Regions from separate parts of the Furfurilactobacillus sp. WILCCON 0119 genome, predicted to be linked through region 1. Evidence: riboswitches for the same ligand, from Rfam matches in the RefSeq annotation. Region 1 holds a riboswitch; the other holds the start of a gene.
What was found. Region 1 has a riboswitch for thiamine pyrophosphate ahead of thiM (hydroxyethylthiazole kinase). Riboswitches for the same ligand answer to the same signal wherever they lie in the genome.
Positions count from the first base shown of each region.

Region 1 (8,133 bases):
AAAAGATGATGTCCGTCAAAATCATGGCAAGAATCCCCCAAATGAACGAACCGTTAAATTGGAATGGTAAGAGGACCCCTACTAAAAGTCCGATGATGATCCCGGTCACTGCCATCACCCACGCGATGTTGGTTGGCATGGCCGGATTGATTGGTTTTGGTCGTTTCTGCATGATGTTCTCCCCAGTAAACTAATTAATTGCTATTAGTGTAGGCCTCGGCGTGAGAAAAATGCAATCTTTTCCCGTTGGTTTAGCGAGAGTTTAATGTTTTTCGCCGCTTAGCTAAATGTTTCCAGCAGGTCGTGGGCTGCCGCAGTGATGTTGGGCGCCTGGGTGAGTAAACTGATAACAGCGGCGCCGGCGACACCTGTCCTGGCCACTGCTTGGTAATTAGCTTGCGTAAGGCCACCAATCGCAACAATGGGGCGGCGACTTGCCTGAACTAAGGCCGTTAACCCGGTTAATCCAATGGCTGGATCCGCATCTGCTTTTGATTGCGTTGGAAAAATGGGCCCACTACCAATGTAGTCAACTGCCGCCAACGTGTTTGCGGTGCGAACTTGAGCCAATGTATGGCACGAATAGCCGATGATCATGTCGGGAACGGCGGCAATGACCGCCTCGATGCGTTGATCCGTTTGACCGACGTGGATCCCGTCCGCATGGAGCGTTTGGGCTAAGTCAACGTCATCATCAACAAAAAACGGAATGCTGGCCGTTTGGCATTGTGCCCGGAGCTGTTCCCCCAACGTTAATCGGGCTGTTCCTGTTAGTGCACCAGGTCCCTTTTCACGGTACTGAAAAGCAGTGATTCCCCCGTCGATTGCCGCTGCCAACTGATCTGGCAAGGTTTGACCAGCTGGGACATCTTGTGATCCAGCCACAAAGTACGCCGTTAATTGCTTTGCGTTAAAGTTCATTGTGCCCCTCCTGCTCATCAATGGTGGCCCAATGATTCAATGGTCCGTGACCATGACCCACCGTAATCCCGTCTGTTATGGTCGCCGTGACGAATTGCTTCCCGGTGCGAATGGCAGTTTCAATGCTGGCCCCCTTCGCAAGTTCAGCGGTGATGCAGGCTGAGAGTGTGTCGCCAGTCCCGTGTGTCCTGATCGTCTCGATGCGCGGCGCGCTAAGCCAAAAAGACCGGCCGTTTTCTAACAGCACAAAATCGCGAACCTGATCACTATTTGCTTCGTGACCCCCTTTAATAATAACGTTGGCGGTCCCACGCGTTTGTAACTGCTCAGCGGCTCGTTGCATGTCCTGATCAGTCGTTATCGTCATGTTGGTTAAGGCCATTGCTTCAGGAAGATTTGGTGTGACGATGGTCGCAAGTGGCAGTAGCTCATCACGAACCACAGCAATTGCATCGTCACTAAGCAACGGTGCGCCCCCTTTAGCAATCATTACGGGGTCCACGGTTAACGGGCCAAAGTCGTAGCGCTTCAGGTTCGTCACCACCGTTTTAACCCGCGTAACGTCAGCGAGCATACCCGTTTTACAGGCTTTAATGGCGAGATCCGCTGCTAAACTAGCAAATTGCGCATCAATAATTTTTGGTGGCAGAGAAAACGCATCCTGCACCCCGAGCGTATTTTGAGCAGTAATGGCAACAAGAACAGTCGTTGCGAAGGTTTTTCGCGCCTGCATGGTCTTTAGATCTGCCTGCATCCCAGCGCCGCCGCCAGAATCAGAGCCAGCAATGGACAGTGCTTGTGGGTATTGGTCATCGTGATCAAATGCGTTCATAACGTGTTAGTCCTCCCCTAATTGAATAAATGGCGCAAGGTCGTTAGCGGTCACGCCACAGAGCGCATCTAATAGTCGAATCCCAAACGTTCCCGGTTGTCGCTCAGTTAATTGATGGTGCGTCACCGTCCAGGCGCCAATGGCCCCAAATAACGCGGTCCCTGTGGCAATTGCGGTCAACGGTTGGTCACTAACCGCAAGGAATGCACCGAGCGCACTGCTGAGCAGGTCGCCAGAACCAACGTGGGTCGCAAACAATGGCGTTCCGGCCCGGTTGATCACGACATGGTCGCCGTCCGTAATGATATCAATTGGTCCAGTCGCAACCACACAGCAGTGGTACTGTGCTGCAACCGCTTTGGCCGTTTCAATGGTGGTTGACAGGCCATTTTGGTTGGCTGCGTCAATTCCCCGCGTTACCGCCGTCAAGCCAGCAAGACTCGCAATTTCACCGGTGTTCCCACGAATGACGGTCGGTTGAACCATCGCCATTAAGTGATCAAACACCTGCCGTCGTTTTGGAAGATCAACGGCAACCGGATCAACAATCACCGGAACGTGGGCCGTGTTAGCGGCTTGGCCAAGGGCCTCCATGTGCGTGACTTGGGCTGGTGTCCATGTGCCAAGGTTTAGAACAACTGCATCGGCAATGGTCAGGAGATCCGCTGTTTCTTCAGGTGCACATGACATAATGGGCGACGCGCCGATCGCGCTTAGCGCATTGGCGACCTCGTTGACTGTGACAATGTTGCTAAGGTTTAAAACCACCGGCTGGTGCGCCCTAATGGTCATTAATAAGGCCGGGTCAACGGCTGTGAACTTGTTTGTCATTGTGACAACTCCTTTTAATTACACAAAAAGGGCGCTGAACCAGGATTAATGGTCCAGCGCCCCGCTCAATCGTACCTTAAAAACCCGGGTTGCTGACCACTTTCCTACGCAAGTGTAAACTTACAGGTTCAAAGGGTCCGGCAAGTTGCCATCTCAGTTCATCAATGATGAACCCCCCTAGTGGTGTTCGCTTATTCATTATTAGCATACAGATTAATTCTTGTGCCGTCAATTCAAGCCGTTACCGATCTTGCCACTGTCGCTTGATGAACGCACTTCGCCCACCCGCTTCTTCCATTTCAAAGCGGAGCGGATTCTTTTTGTAGAAATCCTGATGATAGTCCTCAGCTGGGTAAAATGGCTTGGCATCTTCGATCTGGGTCACAATCGGTTGATCAAACCGGCCAGACGCGGCAAGTGCTGCCTTAGACGCTTCTGCCACTGATCGCTGTTCGGAACCATTCACATAAATTACCGGACGATAACTGTCACCACGGTCTTGGAATTGACCCATGGCGTCAGTTGGATCCGTTTGTTGCCAGTAAATATCAACCAGTTGTTCATATGACATAACGGTTGGGTCAAACGTGATTTTGACGGCTTCCGTATGCCCAGTTGTGTGACTGGCGACTTGCTCATACGTTGGGTTGGCCACGTGGCCGCCAGTGTAGCCGGCGACAACACTGTGGATGCCCGGAACCGTGTCAAAGGGTTTAACCATGCACCAAAAACACCCGCCTGCAAAAATTGCTGTTTCTTCTGCCATCGTTAATCCTCCTGTTGGTGTGCTTGTTGGGAAACGTTAGGAAATTGACTGATGTAGTCAGTGTACCCCTGGGCCTCTAACTGATCTGCCGGGACAAAACGGAGGGCCGCAGAATTGATGCAGTACCGTAACCCACCGGCTGCGATCGGACCATCAGTAAAAACATGGCCAAGGTGTGAGTTAGCGTCGCGGCTCCGTACTTCAGTTCGTTCCATTCCAAATGATTGATCACGGTGTTCCTGAACGTTTTGTGGTGCGATTGGCTTTGTAAATGAGGGCCACCCACAACCAGCGTCATATTTATCCAGCGACGAAAACATGGGTTCACCACTCACAATGTCAACGTAAATTCCTGGTTTATCAAACGCGTCATACTGCCCAGAAAACGGGCGTTCCGTCGCACCCTCTTGAGTGACCGCGTATGCTTCCTTACTCAACCGTGCGAGTGCGTCTTTTTTATCTTGCATTTGCAATCCCTCCACCATAATTTAAATTAACCAACTGAAGTAATAAAACACTTACTTCTCGTAAGTCTATTTTCCACTTTTTGTGCAGTGGCGCAAGTAATTTGCTCAACGGAATCGTTAACTAACAAAAAACGGCACAAAACAGATCATTACTGATCCACTTTGTGCCGTTTAAACATGATTTGTGATTTAGAACGCTGCTTGCAATGGTGGGACAACTTGTTTCTTACGTGAAACAACACCAGGTAAACTAGCAGTGTGGTTGGTTAAGGTCGTGTTAAAGGCCTTTTCAACGATATCAGCTGGTTCACCCCAAACAAGCAACCGTGAGTCGCTGTCTAAGATGTTTGTCACTAACACTAAGAATAAGTCGTAGCCATTTTCTTTGGCATCAGCAGCCATGGCAGCTTCTAACTTATCTTGGCGGGCAAACACTTCGTCAAGGTCAACGGTATTGATTTGGTCGATCCGAACAGTCTTGCCACCCATGTCAAATGACTTGGCATCTTGTTCAACCAATTGCGCTTCTGACTTTGAAGCCAAGTTTGTGCCGGCCTTTAATTCTTCCAAACCGTATGTTTGGTAATCAATGTCAGCAATTTCAGCCAGGGCAATAACGGCGGCCCGGTCATCAGCAGTTGTTGTTGGTGACTTCAACAGTAATGTGTCAGAGATAATGGCCGACAACATCAAACCAGCCAATTGAGCCGGAATTTCAACCTTGGCTTCGTCAAACATTTTAACCAAGATCGTGCTGGTACAACCAACGGGTTCTGCGCGGTATGAAACCGGCTGTGCCGTTTGGAAGTTGGCGATCCGGTGGTGATCAACCACGTGGGTAACCGTTACGTCAGCTAAGTCAGCAACGCTTTGTTGCGCTTCATTGTGGTCGACCAGCATAACACTGTCAACTTCATTCGCAACGCTTGTCACGATCCGTGGTGTTGGTTCGTCAAAGTAGTTCAAGACAAACTGAGTTTCTTCGTTTGGTGTCCCTAAAGCAACTGCTTCTGTATCGAAGCCAAGGTGGTTTTGCAGGTATGAATAAGCCTTCGCTGCAACGATGGCGTCTGTATCAGGACTTTGGTGCCCGAAAATTAACTGTTTGCTCATTAGTTCTCTGCTCCTTCAGTGTGTTCACCGTATTTTCTATTGTGAATCTGCGTTAAGCGAGAAATGTAGTCTTGTTCATTCAAATAGGTTTCGAATGTATCAAGTAATTTCCCGACACGCGGAATCTCATCTTTATCTTTACGGAAAACGAACGCTAAGTCAAATTTAATTCCAGGTTCAAACTGAGCAGCGTACATGTCTGATTCTAATCCCTTAGCCAAGATGTAGCTGTTTGGTAAGGCAGTGTAGGCCCCTGTTTCAGCACTGAATTGGTAAATTTGGTCAGGCGTTGTGAAGCGCGCCACAGCATTTGGCAAGTCAACCATGGCATTCTTGTAGTTTTCACGCAATACTTGGTCTAAGTAGTACTCGCGTGGGTACGTTACCCAGACGTTGTTTAACGTGTCCTTTAACCGAATCTTTTTCCGTTCAGCCAGTTTTTGTTCGTGGTGAATGAATAAAAGATCTTCCGTGATGATCTTCTTTGACCGGTATGGCTTCCAGTTTTTGATGCTGTCATCTGGAAGGTACATGATTGCCAAATCGATCCGGTTATTTTCCAAACGGTCCCAGATTTCTTTTCTGGTCAACATATGGAAGTTGATCGTGATGTCTGGGTTGGCTTCGTAGTATTGAATGGCAAAGTCTTCAAAGACTGAGTATTCAATGGAAGCTAACAGACCGATGTTGATTTCACCAGAGTCAGCAGAGGTTGTTTGCTGAATTTCATCGGTTGCACGGTTCAACACGTCATAAATTTCATGAGTGGCGCCGAGCATGGTGTTCCCAGCTTCGGATAGCCGGAGCTTTTTCCCAACGGAGTAAAATAATGGTGCACCAACTGTCCGTTCCAGTTTTTTAATTTGTTGTGTTAAAGCCGGCTGTGTGATCCCAAGGATTTGGGCAGCTTGCGTATAGTTCATCGTTTCGGCTAATTGTAAAAAGTAGGTTAGCGTCTTTGATGAAAAAATCGTTTCTTGCTTATTTTTCATTGTGAAACCACCTTTCAAAGGATTTATTAATTGTTTTATTGGCCAAAACAAGTATAAAGTAAAACTTTTCGATACGATAATTGTACGCAAAAGTGGTCTACTCGTGCAAGTATTAGCTCCCGATCGCAATTATTTTTTAATAACTAGCCCCTAATTTTCCAAATGTGAAACTTTATGGCCCTTAACACACGGATGACCAAGGGTTTTTAATTAAAAAAAGTGTGCTCACAGTAATGTTAATACTGTAGCACACTTGGTTTTGAAGCGCTTTAAATCGTCCTGCTCAATTTATCTGCCTAATGGTTTACCCAAGCAAAACATTAATTCAAGACTAATTCTGCTTCACGACGCCGAATGGAGAGTGGTAACCCTTCCGTATCCACATCGATCACAAACGATCCATTTGAGTAACGTGCGTTCCGCTCGTGCTCAGCCGGTAAAACATCGTGGCGAACGCCGCGAGCCGTCACGATTTCGACGGGTGAAAGGGTTCGTTTTGCCAACGCAATGAAATCAATAATTTCATGCGGTGCTGTCTTCAACTCACGAAGGCACATCACCCCACGACGGGCCCGGCTGGTAACGGTCACTTCACTAACGGCCATTTTCTTTAGGGCACCGCGTTGGGTCACAATCATAACATCATCAGTTTCACTCACCAATTGACAGTTGACGACCTGATCACCGTCACGTAAGTCCATGGATTTAGCCCCGCTTGTCCGGGCACCTGTAGTCGGCACCTCAGCTAGATCAAAGCGCAAACCGTAGCCGTGTTGAGACATTAACATAACGGTCAGTGGGTCATCGCCGTCAACGTAAGCCACGTTAACGACCTGATCATCCGCCTGCTTCAGCTTTTCAAACATGCTGGCCCGTTTTTTATACGTCCGGCCTGGTAACAGGTCCATAAAGGCCGTTTGTTTGATCAAGCCGTGCCGCGTTGCGATAACAAACCGCCCGCTTTCCTTTAGGCTCTTAAACGTAAAGGCGGCCATTAGCTCTTCGTCATCCGCTAAGCCAATGGATTGCGAAATGTGTTCCCCAGTATCCTTCCACCGGGCATCCGCGACTTCGTGAACGGGGCGGTAGATTAAGTTCCCCTTGTTCGTAAAGATGAACAAGTGGTCCAACGTGGATACCTTTTCAAGCAAGATTGGGTAATCCTCGTCCTTTAGCCCATTATCATCCGTAACGGATGCTTGGTATGACCGTGGTGAACTACGTTTGATGTACCCATCGTGAGAGACCATCAAAACGACGTCTTCGTCAGCCACGGTGACCGTCCGGGCAACCTTTAATTCCTCAATCTGTGCCTCAATCTGCGTAAGCCGATCAGAACCAAAGGTCTTTTTAACGTCCTGCATCTGAAATCGCATGACTTTCCGCAAGGTTGCATCGTTGTCCAAAATGTCGGTCAACCGCGCAATTTCTTCCGTCAGATGATCATGCTCTTGTTGCAGTTCGGTCACATCGGTGTTCGTCAACCGGTATAACTGTAACGTAACAATGGCTTCAGCTTGAGGATCGGTGAAGGCATACTGGTCGATCAGGTTTTGTTTTGCGTCCTTCCGGTTTTTACTCCCCCGAATGGTCGCAATGACTTGATCCAGAATGGATAATGCTTTGATCAACCCTTCAACGATGTGTTGCCGCTTTTGGGCACGTTCAAGGTCAAAGTGCGTCCGTTTTGTAATGATTTCACGTTGGAAATCAATGTACGCCTGGAGGGCGGTCTTTAGCCCGATCCGTTCCGGCCGCATGTTGTGAATGGCCACCATGTTGAAATTGTAGGTGATTTGAAGATCCGTGTTTTTTAACAGGTAGTTTAAGATCCCCTGCGCATCCGCCCCAGACTTTAGTTCAACCGCAATGGTTAAGCCGTTCCGGTCGGATTCATCGCGAACTTCGACGATTCCCTCGACCTTTTTCATGATCCGAATTTCGTCCATCTTCTTGACCAACAGGGCCTTGTTGACTTCATACGGAATCTCGGTGATTTCAATTTCTTGTTTACCACCCTTAAGGGCCTTAATGGCAGTCTTAGAGCGGAGAACAATCTTACCAGCGCCGGTTTCGTACGCCTTTTTGATGCCGGCGACCCCCTGAATGATCCCCCCAGTTGGGAAATCAGGGCCCTTAACAAAGCCCATTAGATCATCAGTCGTTGCTTTAGGATGAGCCAGCAAGTAAATCAGGGCATCAATGACTTCC
Region 1 is NZ_JBPCCV010000001.1:472,284-480,416, forward strand. It holds gene ACRYI5_RS02500 (hypothetical protein) at 1-172, opposite strand, end outside; gene thiE (thiamine phosphate synthase) at 280-921, opposite strand; gene thiD (bifunctional hydroxymethylpyrimidine kinase/phosphomethylpyrimidine kinase) at 911-1,753, opposite strand; gene thiM (hydroxyethylthiazole kinase) at 1,760-2,584, opposite strand; TPP riboswitch at 2,669-2,773, opposite strand; gene msrA (peptide-methionine (S)-S-oxide reductase MsrA) at 2,826-3,350, opposite strand; gene msrB (peptide-methionine (R)-S-oxide reductase MsrB) at 3,353-3,835, opposite strand; gene ACRYI5_RS02530 (manganese-dependent inorganic pyrophosphatase) at 4,007-4,930, opposite strand; gene ACRYI5_RS02535 (LysR family transcriptional regulator) at 4,930-5,922, opposite strand; gene parC (DNA topoisomerase IV subunit A) at 6,243-8,133, opposite strand, start outside.

Region 2 (8,133 bases), on a different contig from region 1:
TGACAGGTGGAAAATAATGACCCCTATGAAGGAAGACTACCTAAAGATGATCTTTGAGTTAGGTGGCGTTTCTGGAAAAGTTTCAAACAAGCAGCTGTCGTTGAGTCTCAACATTGCAGCTGCTTCTGTGACAGAAATGATCAATAAATTGGTCGAAGAACGGCTAGTCGCTCATACGCCCTACGCTGGCATTTCACTCACAGAATCAGGTCGGGCCGCAGCAGAAGAATTGGTTCGTAAGCACCGGTTATGGGAGTGCTTCCTTTTCGAAAAGCTTGGCTATACACTCGCCACGGTTCACCAGGAAGCGGAACAATTGGAACACAGCTCCAGTGATCACATGATTGACGCCATGGATGATTTTTTGGACCATCCTGACCATTGTCCCCATGGTGGGGCCATTCCAGATCAAGCTGGCCACTACGTCGAAGGTAGTCGCTTAGCGTTAGCTGACGTGCCCGACAACATTGTGATCACGCTATCCCGTTTTGTTGATAATCACGACCTGTTGGAATACTTAGAAAGCTTGAACTTCGTGGTTGGCCAAACGTACACCGTTTCGGCTCACGCGCCTTTTGAAGGTCCAATCACCTTAACCACTGATGCAGGCGACCATGTTGACGTTAGTTTTAAAGCTGCCAACAATGTGTTCGTAACAACTCCTGAAGCAAAATAACGGGTGCCCATGTTCCCCAACCAAAACACCCCGTGTCCTTAGCGAACGATCTAAGGACGCGGGGTGTTTTATATTAATTTAATTAGGCTAGTGGATAAACCCGTGCCATAAAATGACGCTCCCGACCAGAATTAACAGGGCTGGCATCAGCCACGTGCTAAAGCGCTCCACAATTACAACGGCCACCTTCGTTTGTGCTAAGCGGCGGCCCAACCAGAGCCATGCGATGGTTAACATGAGAAAGATTGCAATTGTCATTGTCATGTCTGCCGCTGTTTGCTTCGCAAATAGTGGAATGTAGACACTCAGATTATCGCCACCATCCCCAACCGTCACACTCCATACTAACGGAACGGAAACAGCTCGAACCTTGGCCTGCTTCAATTCAGACGTCTCTGCCCACCCGTGACGTTCATGCCACAGATCGAGCACCCCAACCGCAATTGGAATGATCCCGAGAAGACTGATCCATGACGGGGCAAACTTCATCAGTCCAAAGCTTAAGAGCCAGCTTACGGCAATTAGCGTAACGATTCCTGACAGTTGCCCCCATACAACAGCACGCCACTGGCGTTTTGTTTTCGCTGACCCGGCAAACATAATTAACAACAAGAGATCGTCCATGTTGGTCGCTAAAAACGCTCCACCGGCTGTAATCATCACTCGGATCACTGATGGTGCCTCCGTTCTGCCCGCCGATCATTGCGATGAGCATGACGTTTGATGGTTGCGCGAAACCCTTCTGAACGGTGCATTAACGTTAATGTGTACGCTAGTCCTGAACCGGCCGTTAACGCCCACAGCACCCACCAACCACTCCCTTGGAGTCGCCGGATCGGAAACAACTCGTCAGTCACGCTTTGAAAGGCTTCGTTTGAAACCTCCTTCACGGTGAGGGCATGGTGTGCAAAAATAACTTCCATCCCTAACTGAATGATGAGCATGACAGCCCAGCCAGCAAGGTACAACCAGCCGCCTTTCACCTCAACGCGTGCTTCACCACTCGCACCGAGAAGGGGCCGGATGGTTGCGTAACGTCCCTGCAAGATCCCGATAATAATACCAAGACCAACCATTGCAACAGCAATCCAGACGTTAACCGCCGTGACCTTAAACGTTTGACTGAACATCACCAGCGCAAAAATGGGGAGCACCCAATATCGTAATCGTGTTGGACGTTCAAAAGCAAATTGTCCCTGAATAAAATAAAATAATACCAGTAAACTTAAAATCACCGTCCACATGAGACTGATCCTCACTTGTTGTTAATGGTGTTTATTATGCCACGTTTGGCGGAAACATTGCGATTCCCCAATCAGAACACCAAAAATTTCACACTAGCGTTCGTCTGAGGCAAGTGATGACTGGTTCCACGCTTCAAGCCGCCCATCCAAAATTACCGATAAATCGTCAAAACAGGCCTGCATCCGCATAACATCGTCGTAACTGACCTGCTGAAGTAATAATTCCGCAGTTAGCCGCGCCTCTTTGACCTGGTTTTCTTGTAACGCCCGCCCGGCCTCAGTAATGGAAAGATGCCGGCGCCGGCGATCATCCTTATCGATCTGAATCTCAATTAATCCCTGACTCAGTAAATCCCGGGTTCGTAATGAAACCGCCCCGGTACTTATGTGATTGAGCTCCGCCAACTGGTTAACGGACACATTTGGGTCTTCCGCTAGTTGATTGAGCATGCACAAACTTGCCCAGTTTGTGCCATATTTCATCGGCAGTGTTGTTAGGACCTTTTCAATAATTCGAAAGCTGCCCAAATACCCGCGCTGTAACAGTTCAACAACCTCATTGACGTTTAGTTCGGATGGTGCCTGCTTCTTTTCATCATTCATCTCTCACTACCCTAAATCCTCGGTGATTATTTGCCATTAAAAACTATAATACACATTATAATGAACTACAATTTTAATTATTATCCTTTTAAACAACCGCATGGTCAAGCCCTTTGACTAACTCGACCGATGTTTTATCACCAGTCTTCGGTCATCTAAGCATTATTTAATCTATTTAATTAACAATGACATGAGAAATTAGCCATTTCACTTGAGAAAGGGCTTACATTCGTCTATTATGAGGGAAGTAATCAGACAGTTTACAGCTTTTAATCTGACATTTGTGGGGGTTATAAAATGGCAACAAAGAAAATGATTCTGGATTTAGACACTGGGGTGGATGACGCACTCGCCATCGCCTATGCAGTTGCTTCACCAGAAGTTGATTTAATTGGGATCGTTTCATCATATGGTAACGTTTTGGTAGACAAGTCAGCGGAGAATTCGCTCAACTTGTTAGCCCTATTGGGTGCAACAGACGTTCCCGTTTTCCTAGGTGACGCACATTCCAGCACAACAGATCACTTTGACGTTATGGAAATCAGTCAAAAGATCCATGGGGTCAACGGGATTGGGGAAGTTGAAATTCCTGCAGCAAGTCGCCCAGTTGAAGCAAATTCAGGGATCGATTTCATCATCGATGCTGCACATGAATACGGCGATGATTTGATTTTGGTGCCAACCGGCCCACAAACAAACATTGATGCCGCAATTCAAAAGGATCCAACCATCGCTAACCTGATTGGTAACATGACCTTCATGGGTGGTGCCTTGACTGTTCCTGGTAACGTAACGGCCTTTACAGAAGCCAACATCAACCAGGACCCTGCAGCCGCTGACCGTGTCTTCCGCTCACCATTGCGCTCCACCATGGTTGGGTTAGACGTGACTCTGCGGACCCTTTTGACTAAGAAGGAAACGCAACAATGGCGTGATCTTGGAACGGTTGCCGGTGAAAAATTTGCTGACATTACCGACTACTACATTGACGCTTACTACGATTTAGACATTGATAAAAATGGTTGTGCCATTCACGACCCATTGGCTGTTGGAATCTCAATCGATTCAAGCTACGCTAAGTTGATTGATTTAAACATGAAGGTCACTCATGATGACCCTGCTAACCCTGCTGATATTGGTCGGACCATTGGTGATTCAGCTCGACTGAATGACCCAACGACTAACATGAAGGTTGCAGTTGATGTTGATAAGGATCGTTACCTTGCCCATTTCATGGACTTGTTGACCAACTTATTTGCCCAACATTAATCATTCATATTCTGCTCAATTTGGAGCGACCGTTTCCTAACAAATCAGGAAGCGGTCGCTTTTTATGCGGATTCATGACGTAATCCTAAATGATTGCGTCGTTTAGTCGCCGTCACGATTTTTCCACCTGGGTCAATTAAAAACTTTGGCGTCAATCGTCCTGCTAGCGTAAAATGAACGTAATCATTTAGGAAAGGCGGCGGTGACCATGGCACATAAAGTGTTAACAGCCCTTTGTTACCTCAGCATTTTATTTTTACCAGTTATCTTTCCGCTAATCGTTTGGATCGCTGCAGCTGGGCAACGAGACGTTACTCGTGATGCAGCCCGCGCTTTTTGGAGTCAACTGTTACCAACCATTATTGCTTTTGGGAGCTTTTTTTGGATCGTTGCGGTCGGCTTTACAAGTGGCGCAACGGCTGGCCTTGGTTGGCTCACCCTGTTACTGATTGGTGGATTATGTTTAGTTAGTGCCATTCTTTGGTTTTACAACATCATCATGGGCGTGATGCGGCTACTTGCTTAATCCGTTCCCATAACATAAAGGAGCTCGTTACCATGAAAACATCTACTAGCGCTAGCACCAGAAACCTCGTGTTGGCCGCACTTTTTATTGCCATTATCATCGTGCAGGTCATCGTTCCCTTTTTGGGATACATCCCCTTGGGATTAATGGTTATCGGTTTGCAAATTACCATCATTCAATTTACCGTCGCCATTGCTGCCATTCTGCTCGGACCGTGGTGGGGCGCCCTCATCGGTGGTGTCTGGGGGTTAGCTTCACTGATTCAAGCCTGGACCACCACGTACAACATTGGGGCCTTCCTGTTTAGAAATCCTGTGACCGCCTTGGTTCCCCGAATCATGATCGGCCTTGTCGTCGGGTACACGTTCCAGGCGCTGGCTAAGCGTCACCGTCAGGGATTAGGACTTGTCCTTTCCGGTTTTTGGGCCTCCTTCACTAACACCGCACTGGTTGTTTTGAGTGCATGGTCAACCATTGCCATTTTCCACGTTTACTTCCCTGGAATTCCTCACAGTGGCACATTTATGTGGCTGCTCCTTTCCTTGGTTGGGACAAACGGAATTGCAGAAATGATTGCCGGTGTTATCATCGTGCCGATCATTGGTGGGGCAATCCTCCGCGTTCGTCGGTCAAATTAACGGACATTACTTGTTGAATTTCTGCTAAGTATTCGCTATGATGAGCGTAGTTTAAATAGATCTGGGGTGCCGTTTGGCTGAGATAAGACCCATTGAACCTGCTCCGGTTAGTACCGGCGAAGGGAGATACGTCACAACAATCCGTTAATTTGGATTGTTTTCAATGTCGCAATTGCGCCCCGGCACAGACTCTATCTGTGTCGGGGTTTTTATGTCTCAAATAGCGGTTCCTAATGTCCGGTAACATTACCAATAGGAGGAACTTTTTATGCAACATCAATCAGCACCACATCACAATTCATGGCACCTTCGTGACGTCATCTTAATCACGATCATGGCGATTTTCATGGGAATCATTTTCTTTGCCGTTGGTTTTTTGTACAACGGACTTACCCTGTTGCTAACCCCATTTGGGTTGGCACCATTCGCCAATGACGCCCTGCTGGGGCTCTGGACCATGGCTGGTCCACTCGCCGCCTTCATGCTTCGGAAAGTTGGTTCTGCCACCATCGGCGAGCTCCTGGCATCCGCTGTTGAGGCCATCATCGGTGGACAGTGGGGCCCCAGCACCCTTCTTTCTGGCTTTATTCAGGGGTTTGGTTCTGAACTGGGTTTCACGTTTACGCGCTATCGCCGTTATGACTTATGGTCCCTCTCGCTATCTGCTATCACCACAGCCATCGTAACGTTTATTTGGGACCTTGCTCGCTCTGGTTACAGTGCCTTTCACCCCGGGATGCTAATCGGCTTGTTCATCACCCGGGTCATCTCAATGTGGCTGTTTGGCGGTCTCCTTGTTGCCGCGGTTACGAAACTTCTCGACCGCTCGCACCTCCTGGATCGGCGCGCCTAACGTTACATTTACCTTTTATGAAAGTGAACCATTATGTCATTGATTAATCTCGATCACGTTACGTTTTATTATGATGCACAGCAACAACCAGTCCTTAACGATCAGTCACTTGACGTTTTCGACGGCACGTTTAATTTACTAACGGGCCCATCAGGAACTGGCAAATCGACGTTTCTGAAGCTGGTCGCCGGACTTTACCCTGCGTTTACGGGCCACCAAGAGCAGGGGCACATCACCATCGCCGGTCAGGACGTTAACGTCTTGGCGCCTAACGACCGAACCGCACTGGTTGCCATGATGTTTCAAAATCCCGGTGAACAGTTCGCTATGCCCACTCCCCGTGAAGAGCTCGTTTTTGCACTGGAAAACCAACGGCTCAATCCAGCAGTCATTCCTGATAAGGTTAGGAACGCTCTGGCCTTCGCCAATGTTGCCGACCTTGCGGACCGGCAATTTACCACCCTATCCGGTGGCGAGCAGCAAAAGGTTTCGCTTGCCCTAATTGTTGCGCTTGAATCGCGCGTGATCCTCCTGGATGAACCCTTTGCAAACGTTGATCCTGAGGCCCGTACGGTCTTATTAGACCGGTTGAGCGAGTTAGCCACCAATCATCATAAAACGATTCTCATTGCCGACCATGATCTATCAGACTATCGTGACCGGATCGATCAACTTTACGTTTTGGATCCGACTCGTCAGCAGATTCATCCGGCAACAGTCACCGAAACGGCCACTCGGTTTACCGACTTTGCGGCACATGCTCATCAACCACAATCACTTTCCCCTGTCGTTCAGACAGCATCGGAATTTGACCTCAACGAGCTCACGGTCGGCCACCAAACACCCTTACTGACCGCTACCTCGTTAAGCCTGTTTCAGGCACAACTCACCGTTATTACTGGTGCTAACGGGACGGGGAAATCAACGTTGCTCAATGCACTGGCACGGTTACAACCGTACACGGGAACCATTACTTGGCGGCAGACTGACCTCAACAAAATCCGCCGCCAACAGTATGCAAAACACGTCGCGTTGGTCTTCCAACAGGCCAGCAGTCAGTTTTTGCGCATCACGGTTGCAGAGGAACTGGCCCTTAGCCAGACGCACCAAGTCTCCACTGAATGGACACCCGCTAAAGTTGATGCCACGCTTAGCGACCTCGGCCTCGCCGATTTATTAGACCGCGTCGTCTACACGCTTAGTGAGGGCCAAAAGAAAAAATTACAGCTCTTATTGATGTTGATCATGGGGACGGATACGCTGCTCCTGGATGAACCACTCACCAGTTTAGACTTAACGTCAACGCACCAAATGCTTCAGTTACTACATGAGGCGGTTCATCAACATGGCCACACGATTATCATGATTACCCACCAACTCACGGATGTGGTCCACTACGCAGATCGGCACATCCACCTAATCAATCACCAACTCCACTACGAGGCTTCCCTATGAACCCAACCATTCTCCTCAGCTTAATTCTTTTGATCGGTATCGAAATTTCGTTTACCAGCGTCATCTGGGCCAATGTTTTGATTCTTATCATCAGTCTCTTTATTATGTGTTGGCGACGTGCGCCCTTAGTATCGTTTGTTCGTCTCGCCCTCATTCCACTCATCCCCGCAGTCGGGATTTGGTGTTCCATCCGGTTCACAACGAGTGGTCAAAACGCCCACTTTGCTTGGGTTCTTGCCACCCGGATCTACGCCTATGCTGGCCTCGGCGGCCTCTTTACGTTTTCAACGACCCCTGCAAAAACGTTGGCCTCACTGGAACAAAATGCCCACCTCCCGACAACCTTTGTTTACGGCATGGTTGGTGCGCTTAACTTTGTGCCACAGATTCGTCGCGAGGTCACCATCATTCGGGCCAGTGCTCAAATGCGCGGCATCACGCTTCATTTCTGGTCACCACAGCTGCTTTTCAAGGCCATCGTGGCCGCCCTTAACTGGTCCGAAAATTTGGCCGAGGCCATGACTTCTCACGGCTTTACTGAAAATGCGCCCCGAACACACGTGACTGTCGTTTCGGTTCCAATCTGGAATTATTGGGTCGCTGGCATTAGCTTACTTTGCTTACAGACCGTGTTGTTTAGCTCGTTATCGTAAGTCTAAAAAATCGCTTCTTCGTTGACGATAAGTCAATGAAGAAGCGATTTTTTTTACGACAAGGATTATTTAAAATGTTGATCTAAAAACGCTTGGATGTGTGCTTGATAGGCCGTTGGATCATGCCGGAATGAGGCAGCGTGTTTTGCCCCCTTCACGATCCATAGCGACTTTGGTCCGCCAGCAGCGCGGTAATTTTTATAAACCATGCTGGTT
Region 2 is NZ_JBPCCV010000003.1:205,419-213,551, forward strand. It holds gene ACRYI5_RS06510 (metal-dependent transcriptional regulator) at 17-676, shown strand; gene ACRYI5_RS06515 (cadmium resistance transporter) at 764-1,348, opposite strand; gene ACRYI5_RS06520 (hypothetical protein) at 1,345-1,920, opposite strand; gene ACRYI5_RS06525 (MarR family winged helix-turn-helix transcriptional regulator) at 2,014-2,523, opposite strand; gene ACRYI5_RS06530 (nucleoside hydrolase) at 2,821-3,792, shown strand; gene ACRYI5_RS06535 (hypothetical protein) at 4,001-4,318, shown strand; gene ACRYI5_RS06540 (ECF transporter S component) at 4,351-4,956, shown strand; TPP riboswitch at 5,009-5,098, shown strand; gene ACRYI5_RS06545 (ECF transporter S component) at 5,225-5,809, shown strand; gene ACRYI5_RS06550 (ABC transporter ATP-binding protein) at 5,843-7,264, shown strand; gene ACRYI5_RS06555 (energy-coupling factor transporter transmembrane component T family protein) at 7,261-7,917, shown strand; gene ACRYI5_RS06560 (alpha/beta hydrolase) at 7,983-8,133, opposite strand, start outside.
Region 2: another riboswitch for thiamine pyrophosphate. It lies ahead of ACRYI5_RS06545 (ECF transporter S component); the one in region 1 lies ahead of thiM (hydroxyethylthiazole kinase).